DNA from 2 places in the Paenibacillus sp. FSL K6-1566 genome. Region 1 is predicted to be linked to the other one. Evidence: riboswitches for the same ligand, from Rfam matches in the RefSeq annotation. Region 1 holds a riboswitch; the other holds the start of a gene.
The links. Region 1 has a riboswitch for cobalamin ahead of NST08_RS23340 (ABC transporter substrate-binding protein). Riboswitches for the same ligand answer to the same signal wherever they lie in the genome.
Positions count from the first base shown of each region.

Region 2: it holds a riboswitch for cobalamin, as region 1 does, so the genes downstream of both, NST08_RS02905 (ribonucleoside-diphosphate reductase subunit alpha) here and NST08_RS23340 (ABC transporter substrate-binding protein) in region 1, are expected to answer to the same signal.

Region 1 covers NZ_JBBOSR010000001.1:5,258,272-5,262,483, forward strand. The annotation lists gene NST08_RS23335 (FecCD family ABC transporter permease) at 1-695, opposite strand, end outside; gene NST08_RS23340 (ABC transporter substrate-binding protein) at 692-1,702, opposite strand; cobalamin riboswitch at 2,116-2,327, opposite strand; gene NST08_RS23345 (GNAT family N-acetyltransferase) at 2,497-3,015, shown strand; gene NST08_RS23350 (histidine phosphatase family protein) at 3,067-4,050, opposite strand; gene cbiB (adenosylcobinamide-phosphate synthase CbiB) at 4,047-4,212, opposite strand, start outside.
Region 2 covers NZ_JBBOSR010000001.1:660,316-664,527, forward strand. The annotation lists gene NST08_RS02905 (ribonucleoside-diphosphate reductase subunit alpha) at 227-2,560, opposite strand; cobalamin riboswitch at 2,756-2,995, opposite strand; gene NST08_RS02910 (MTH1187 family thiamine-binding protein) at 3,351-3,656, shown strand; tRNA gene NST08_RS02915 (tRNA-Thr) at 3,770-3,841, shown strand; gene NST08_RS02920 (dihydrofolate reductase family protein) at 4,117-4,212, opposite strand, start outside.

The DNA.
Region 1 (4,212 bases):
CCGAGCGACAGCAGATTCAAAGCCCGCGAGCGGCTCCACAAATAAATAAGCCCTACCCCAAAATACGGGAAAAGGATGGCCACGTAGGACCATCCGCGCATGCTCAAGCTTCCCATCGTCCAGAACAGAATCTGGTTCACCGTGTCTTTGGACATCACCGTTAAGAAGGAAACGACGGCGCCGAGAAAGGATTGCATTACGACCCCGGATAAAATGAGTCCGTGCACCGGCAGCTTCCCCTGATCCCGTGCCAGCAGCAGAACGACCCACAGCGTACCCGCTCCGGTCAGAAAGGCAACCAGCGGCAGCGTGTAGCCTCCGGCAAAGGAATACTCCAATCCGAAAAAAATGAGGGACGCCGCTCCAAGCGCTGCTCCGGAAGACACGCCCAGCGTAAAAGGATCAGCCAGCGGATTGCGCAGCACGCCTTGAAACGCCGCTCCTGCCACCGCAAGCGAGGCGCCGACCAGCATTCCCAGCAGAATGCGCGGGAGCCTCACCTTCATTAAAATCTGCTCGGAGGATACCTCCCAGCCCGGGACGATCGCATCGCCGAGCCAAGGCAGCCGATGCAGCAGCATCGCTCCAATCTCGCTAACAGGCAGGTGGACCGAGCCGATTCCGAGGCTGACGATCAAAGTCAACAGCAGCAGGACAATGCCGGCCGTTCCGTAACCCGCCAGTTTTTGTCTCATGGTGTCATCAGTTCCGGATAAACGGCTTTGGCCACTTCAATCAAACCTTGCGTGACGCGCGGCCCCGGACGGCTCAGCAGATTATCGTCCATCGCAATGACCCGGTCGTTCTTGATCGCTTCGATCTGATCCCAACCGTCGCGCTCTTTAATCATCTGGTCCAGCGTTTTCTTGGTGGCTTCGTCGACAACATTGCTCGAATACAGAATGACATCCGGATTCGCCGCAATAATGTTCTCCTCGCTAATTTCGAACCAGCCCTCTGTATCCCCGGCTGCGTTGACGCCGCCGGCCAGCGTGATCATCTCATCCATGAACTCGCCTTTGCCGACGGTCCAGCCCGGCGAGAACTCGACGTACACTTTCTTCTTGTCCTCTTCCTTCACGGATTTCACCGCTTCCGTAACGCTTGCCAGCTCCTGCTGCATCTGCTCGACCACAGTCTGCGCTTCCTCCTGACGGTCGGTAATTTGTCCGACCAGCGTAATGGAAGACATGACTTCTTCAATCGTGGACGGATCGTTAACGAACAATTTCACGCCCATCCCGCGGAGCTTCTCCGCGTTTTCCGCATTCATCGACGCGCTGAACACGACATCGGCCTCGGCTGCGATTACAGCCTCTTCATTCACCTGGAAGCCTCCCATTTTCGGCTTGGATTTCGCGGCTTCCGGATAATCATCCAGATCGGACACACCTACGATTTCCTCGTCCAGCCCGAGGGCAAACAGCTTTTCCGTCTCGGACGGAGCCAGGGATACGATACGGGTCGGCGCCTTCTCGAAGGTGACCTCCGTTCCGGTCGCATCCTTAACGGTGAGTGGATACTGCGTCTTCAGCGCACCCTGCTCCTCCGCAGGCTGTTCAGCCGGCTTCTCCTGCTGGGCAGGCGTTTCCGAAGGCGCACTATTCGGCGCGGCATCCTCGGCGTTTCCGCAGGCGATCAGCGACAGCGCCATCAGCATCGCCACGATCAAGACGGACCATGATTTCAACATTGCTTTCATTTTCTTGTTTCCCCCTACGTCATCATTGAGAACCCTAGCCTGCATATTTCACAACTTCAATTCCGATCCTTACCGGGTATGAAAACGACTGTCCTCGCATGTATAAGGAGAGCCGGCTGGTTCCGCCGGGACCTAAACCTCCGGGTACCCCTGCTATCCGTTAGGAAGAGGAATACCGGTGTTTCCCCGGAGCGGGAATCAGGAGGCCGGCATTGCCTTCTCGTTCTCCAGCAAAAATCCCCGACTCCTTGACGAATAAGGAATCGGGGATTACGTTTCAGCTTCAGGACACCTGCGAATATAGATTGATCATCAACAAAGCGGCTTATTGCCGGAAAGCTGTACCTCCACAGCTCCTGCCGCTCCCGCGATCAAAACGGGTCCAAGTGAACGTAATCCTCTCCTCGAAGGACCGTCATTCATTGCCGAGGGCAGGTCTCCTGACTTACAGGCCTAACGACTTCTCCGCCTTCCCAAGCGCATCAGCGCCCAGTGGCATTAAGGAGGAGTCTCCTGCTTCACAGTGGCGGGACCGTGCCGGATTTGCACCGGCTTCCCTATTAACCCGAATGGCAGGCCGTCAATACCCGGCTGCCTGTCCAGGACCCTCGCAAATCATATGAATCATGCTTATATAGCCAAGCTGGATTTCTCTGAACACGATTATAGGGGATAACCCCCGCCCTTACAACTAAAGGATTATCCCATTCTTCGAGTATAATGGTACTGATAGTTCTCGTTATCGTTCATTATTCGCCTGAAATCACATCTTTTTGAAAACGGGGAGTGAATCCATGATGAAAATTCCTTCAAACCAAAAGCCAGAGAGACTTCGTCTGACCGTTCTGGAACCCGAGCATCTTCCCGTGCTGAGTCAATTCTCCCTCCCGGAGCACCAGCGAAGATTCACTTTGCTTCCGGACGATGCGATGAAGAAGCACGGTTATCCGCCCACGGAGGACAAGCTGCCGGTCGTTCTGCTCGCGGCGGATAAGCCCGTCGCCTTCTTCGTCCTGGATCGCGGGGAACGTATCGCCCGTTATACGCCGAACCAAAGCGCGGTGCTCCTTCGCGCCCTATCCGTTGATCACAAGGAGCAGGGGCGGGGCTACGGCCAGGCTGCCATGCGCCTGCTGCCCGAATTTATTCGCTCGCGACTGCCGGGAGTGAACGAGATTGCCCTGGCGGTAAACGACCGCAATGAGCATGCCCGTCACGTCTATCTTCAAGCCGGCTTTCGTGACAGGGGATACCGGGTCATGGGCGTGCAGGGCATCCAGCATATTTTGCATCTTGATCTGGAGATCCGTTGATGCTTTCTTGTGGATTGCCCAAGGTCCTTGCCAACGGGTATGGCAGGGCTGTCAGCTCATGATCTCGCCTTGCCAGCCCAGTCCGTTCCAAGCCAGCTTCAGTCTAAGCTCCTCACCCGGCAGGATGCGCAAGCTCCAAAAAGGGGTATCCGGAACCGTAGCCGCCGCAATCTGGCGAATCACGCCGCCATGCGTGACGACCAGCAGGTCGGGAATTCTTTGGGAATCCCGTCCTCTGGCTTCACCGTCCTCGTCCCTCTCAAAGCTGCGGCACATATCTTGATGCAATCCCGCCAAAAAATGCTGAATCCTGGACGCGAAGGCTTCCCAGCTCTCTCCGCCCGGCGGAGTAACAGCTGCCGGGTCCTCAATCCAGCGGCGATATAAAGGATTTCCTTTCAAATCCTCGTAGGTTTTCCCCTCCCATTCGCCGAAATGAAGCTCGCGCAGCCTGCTGTCATACACCGCTCCCGGAATTGGCAAAACTTCCGTATTACCATTTAAACCGGCACTTTGAACCCCGTTACCGGTCAGCAAATAGCGAAGGGTCTGCCTGCATCTGAGCAGGTCGCTGCAGTATATGCGTGCCCATTGCAGGCCTTGGAGCCGCCGCGCCAGCGGGGCCAGCCGTTCCAGCTCCGCGGATATCACGCCCTGATCCTCATGGCCGAGGTACCGCCGCTCCTGATTCCACCGCGTAACGCCGTGGCGGACCAGGTGCAGGACAACCTGCAGCGGACTCGTATCTTTTTCAAGCAGCTGAATATCCCCCTTATCCTCCGCATGGTATGCAAAGTGTGCAGGATGTGCATTCTTCACGTCCTTTGCGTCCTTTGCGTCCTTTGCGTCCTTTGCGTCCTTTGCATCAATCGCGTCTATCGCCTCATTCACGTCGTTCGCTTTGTTCAAGGCTTTAGCCTGATCCGCATCGATCGCTTCCAATGCGGCGTTTGCGTCAATTGCCTTATTGCTTTGTATCGCATCCAGTCCTACGTCCTCATCGTTTGCATTTACGATTTCCTTCGGCTCCCTCATACCCATGCTCCCCCGCCTGCGGCGATAACGATCGCCAATACGGCGGTGCCGATCACGGTAAAAATCACCGAAGCCGCGAGGAGCAGCCGGGTCGTGATGCGGATGTCCTCCGCATTCAGCGCCCGCTCCGGATCTCCCATATACGCCCGGAACGAGACGATC
Region 2 (4,212 bases), 4.6 Mb from region 1:
GAATCCCAAAGGGAGAGCGATCCTTGCAGGAAGTCGCACCATCAAAGCACGCATGAAATCATTCGTCCCTGCACCAACATTCCAGCGTTCCCGCAGGGAGAAAGCGCTCCTAGCACCAAAGTACCTGGAAGAAGCGCCGCATCCGTCTCATTTCACAAGCTTGCGGGTGTCCAGAGGGCAGAGCCCTTGGGGCCCTCCCTTGGAAGGGAGGGTTTGGGTGGGTTCGTTAGCTAGCACAGCTTTCGCATTCTTCAATCGTCAGCGCACGGCTGCGCACATAGTACGTTGTCTTGATGCCGGCTTTCCAGGCATGCAGGTGCAGGTCCAGGAATTCCGATGCCCGGATGTCAGGACGAACATACAGGTTGAAGCTTTGCGCCTGGTCCACATGACGTTGACGGGCAGCAGCCATTTTAATGGACCAATGCTGGTCGATCAGGAAGGCTGTTTTGTAATACCAGATTGTTTTTTCAGACAGATCCGGAGCCGGGTTGGCTACTTTATATGTCGTCTTTTCTTCATAAGACAGCAGCTCATACAGCGGGTCGATGCTTGCCGTAGAACCGGCAATGATCGACGTGGAGCCGTTCGGTGCGATCGCGAACATCCACGCGTTGCGGACGCCATTTTCTTGAACTTCCTTCTGCAGCTCGCGCCACTGCTCGGTCGTTACGAATTTGCCTTCATGCTCGCCGTCGGTGTAACCGCGGAACGTAAAGTATTCGCCGCTTTCCCAGGCAGAGCCTTTGAATTTCGGATAGTGGCCTTTTTCCTTGGCCAGCTCCATGCTGGACTTCACGAGCAGGTAATTGATGTGTTCGTACAGATTATCATTGTATTCAACCGCTTCGTCGGATTCCCAGCGGATGCCTTCGAGAGCCAGCAGATGATGCAGGCCGAAGGTGCCGAGTCCGACAGCGCGGTACTGGCTGTTCGTATATTGAGCTTGCAGCACTTCGATATTGTTGATGTCGATTACGTTGTCCAGCATGCGAACCTGGATCGGTACGAGCCGCTCCAACACGCCGGCAGGCACTGCACGCGCCAAGTGAATGGAGTTCAGGTTGCAGACAACGAAATCGCCAGGGATTTTCGAAATCACGATCCGGGTTTGGCCGTCTTTGGTGACGAGCTCTTCTTGCTCAACCACGGTTGGCGACTGGTTCTGCATGATTTCCGTGCACAGGTTCGAAGAGTAGATCATGCCGTGTGCGGAGTTCGGGTTCGCACGGTTTACCGTATCGCGGTAGAACATGTACGGAGTTCCGGTCTCCAGCTGGGATTTCATGATCCGCTTCATAATATCGATCGCTTGTACGGTAATGCGCGGCAGGTTCGGATTCGCCAAGGCCTCCGCATATTTCTCGCGGAACGCGCCTTGACCCGGCGTTTGATCGTAGAAGTCCTCAAGACCGAGCGGGCGGCCGTTCTCATCTTTCCAGCCCATGATCTTCTTCACTTCATGCGGGCAGAACAGGCTCCATTCTTCACGGGCTTCAACAGCCTCCATGAACAGGTCAGGCAGACATACGCCGTGGAACACGTCATGGGCTCTCATGCGCTCATCGCCGTTGTTCAGCTTCAGATCAAGGAAGGACAAAATGTCCTTGTGGAACACGTCCAGATAGACCGCAATGGCGCCTTTGCGTGTGCCGAGCTGGTCAACGCTCACCGCCGTGTTGTTCAGCTGGCGGATCCAAGGGATGACGCCGGAGCTGGTGTTCTTGTGGCCGCGGATATCGGAGCCGCGTGCGCGGACCTTGCCGAGGTAGACGCCGATGCCGCCGCCCATTTTGCTAAGACGGGCTACGTCGGTGTTGGAATCGAAGATGCCTTCCAGGGAATCGTCAACGGTGTCGATGAAGCAGCTGGAGAGCTGGCCTGCGACCTTCTTGCCGGCGTTGGACATCGTTGGCGTTGCGGCCGTCATGTACAGATTGCTCATTGCCCAGTACGCTTCCTTAACAAGCTCGAGGCGTTTGTCTTCAGGCTCCTGGTGCATGAGGAACATGGCAATGACCATGTAGCGCTCCTGCGGGAGCTCCATCACGCGCCCGTCGAAATCCGTTGCAAGGTAACGCTCGGCCAGCGTCAAGAGACCGATGTAATCGAACAGCAGGTCGCGGCTTGGATCAATGCACTCGCCAAGCTCCTCGATTTGCTCCTTCGTGTAGCAGGTCAGAAGGTCTTCACGATAGATGCCCTTCTGGACGAGCTCCGTAATGAGCGGATAGAAAGCGCCGTAAGGCTCTTCCGGATAGGCTTTGTAGCGGCGGTTGTGGGCCGCTTTTTTATATAAAGATGTCAGGAATGAACGAGCCGCCGCAAATTTCCAGTCAGGCTCTTCCTTGGATACGAGCTCAAGCGCGGACATCGTAAAGGCATTGCTGATTTCCTCGCCGGTAACTTGCTCACCGCGGAGTTTGGAATTCACGCCTCGAAGCAGGCGCTCCTTGTCTAGCATGTCCAATCCCTTCAGGATCCGGTCGGCATAGACGGAGAGGCGAATTTCATCAAAGGCAAGCTGACGGTTGTTTGGTTTAACTACGAGCTGGGGCATACAAAAAATCCTCGCTTTCTTTGGGGGAAATTGAAAAAAGAACATGAAAAAAACATTTTCTAAAACCTAAGGGCAGGCTTGAAAATGTCCGTGCGCTGTGGATGGTTTGAATAAAGCTGACATAAGCCCATATTCGGGCATGATGTTATGTACAGACGCAAGTTTCACGAACACATCCCTATAACCCCGTAGGTCGGTGTCTGAAGTATACAGGCAGGTCTCCTGACTTAGGCCGTACATATTCGGCGTCTTCCCAAAGTTCGCTTTCGGGGAACTTCAGTGACGTATTGCCAAACTGCCGGCAGCTGCATATGCATATGCATAACAGCCCCGAGGCCTTTACAGTGGCGGGTCCGTGATGGATTTTCACCATGCTTCCCTATTAAGCCGGGCTGCCTGATAGGCTAGCGCGGCACCTGTATACACTATATTTGGTTGTCGTTAATCTAATGTAACCCAATATCTTGTATCTGTAAACCGATTTCTTAAAAATAAACGCAAGGAGAATTATAGCAAACGGACAGGTAATATGCTAGTTGGCCAACCGTCAAAACTGCTCAAGATTCCATGGATTGTGACCAAATGCGACGGTTTTTGCGCGGATTCCGCATCGGTTGCGTTTTGACAACGGATCGTATGACCCATATAAAAATTTGATCTTGGACATACAAGATATTGTGTGTTGACGACTTTGCGAAATTTTGAAAAGACGCCCCGGAATTGATATGATATCTATATCGGATTCAACCACGTTGTGGATGAATGGAATGCTTCGAGGGAGGTTATTGTGATGGCAATTGCAGAAGTAACGGTCATTCCGATCGGAACGGCAACGACCAGCTTAAGCTCATATGTGGCGGAAATGCAGCGTATATTGAAGCAACAGGAGGGAATTACGTACGAATTGACTTCGATGAGCACGATTATTGAAGGGGAGCTCCCTATGATTTGGCGTGCGATCGAGGCGTTGCACGAGGCGCCGTTCTTGTCGGGTGCCAAGCGGGTATCCACCTCTGTCAAAATCGACGACCGGCGCGACCGGGCATCCTCAAGCAAGCAGAAGATCCAATCGGTGCAGGAGAAATTAGGCGGGTAATGCAACCCCTCCTATAGGGTGTTTTTTCCATTAATGAGGGGCTTGCATTTTCCCGCCGAAGGAATATAATATATTTTGTTGTTCCAAAAACGAATGATAACTTCAACAAATTCGCTGGTGTAGCTCAGGGGTAGAGCAACGCACTCGTAATGCGTAGGTCGGGGGTTCAATTCCCTTCACCAGCATCCTTAGAAAGTCAATAACGGCGCGGTTTTCCGAGTTTTCGGAGACGGCGTCTTTTTCGTGTTTTTGGCCGATCTTTTACCATTTTTCTACCCTTTTAGTCAATTGAAGTGGGTTTTTCGCCATCAATTAGGGATTCAATATCCTTTTGAAAAATAAGTTCTAGACTAACACACAGTAACCTAAACAGCGGTAGCCAAGAATGAAAAAATAAAGTCATAGACCGCCGCTGTTTATCGAACTATCGTCCCCTTAGGTCGCTGGACCAACCGCAAAACTAAACTGGAACGTAGGTCAACCTGATCACCTGCTCGCCAATGCGATCGCTTGCCACGAGGCGCAGGGGCGGACGCGGTCCGGCGAAGAACGGCTT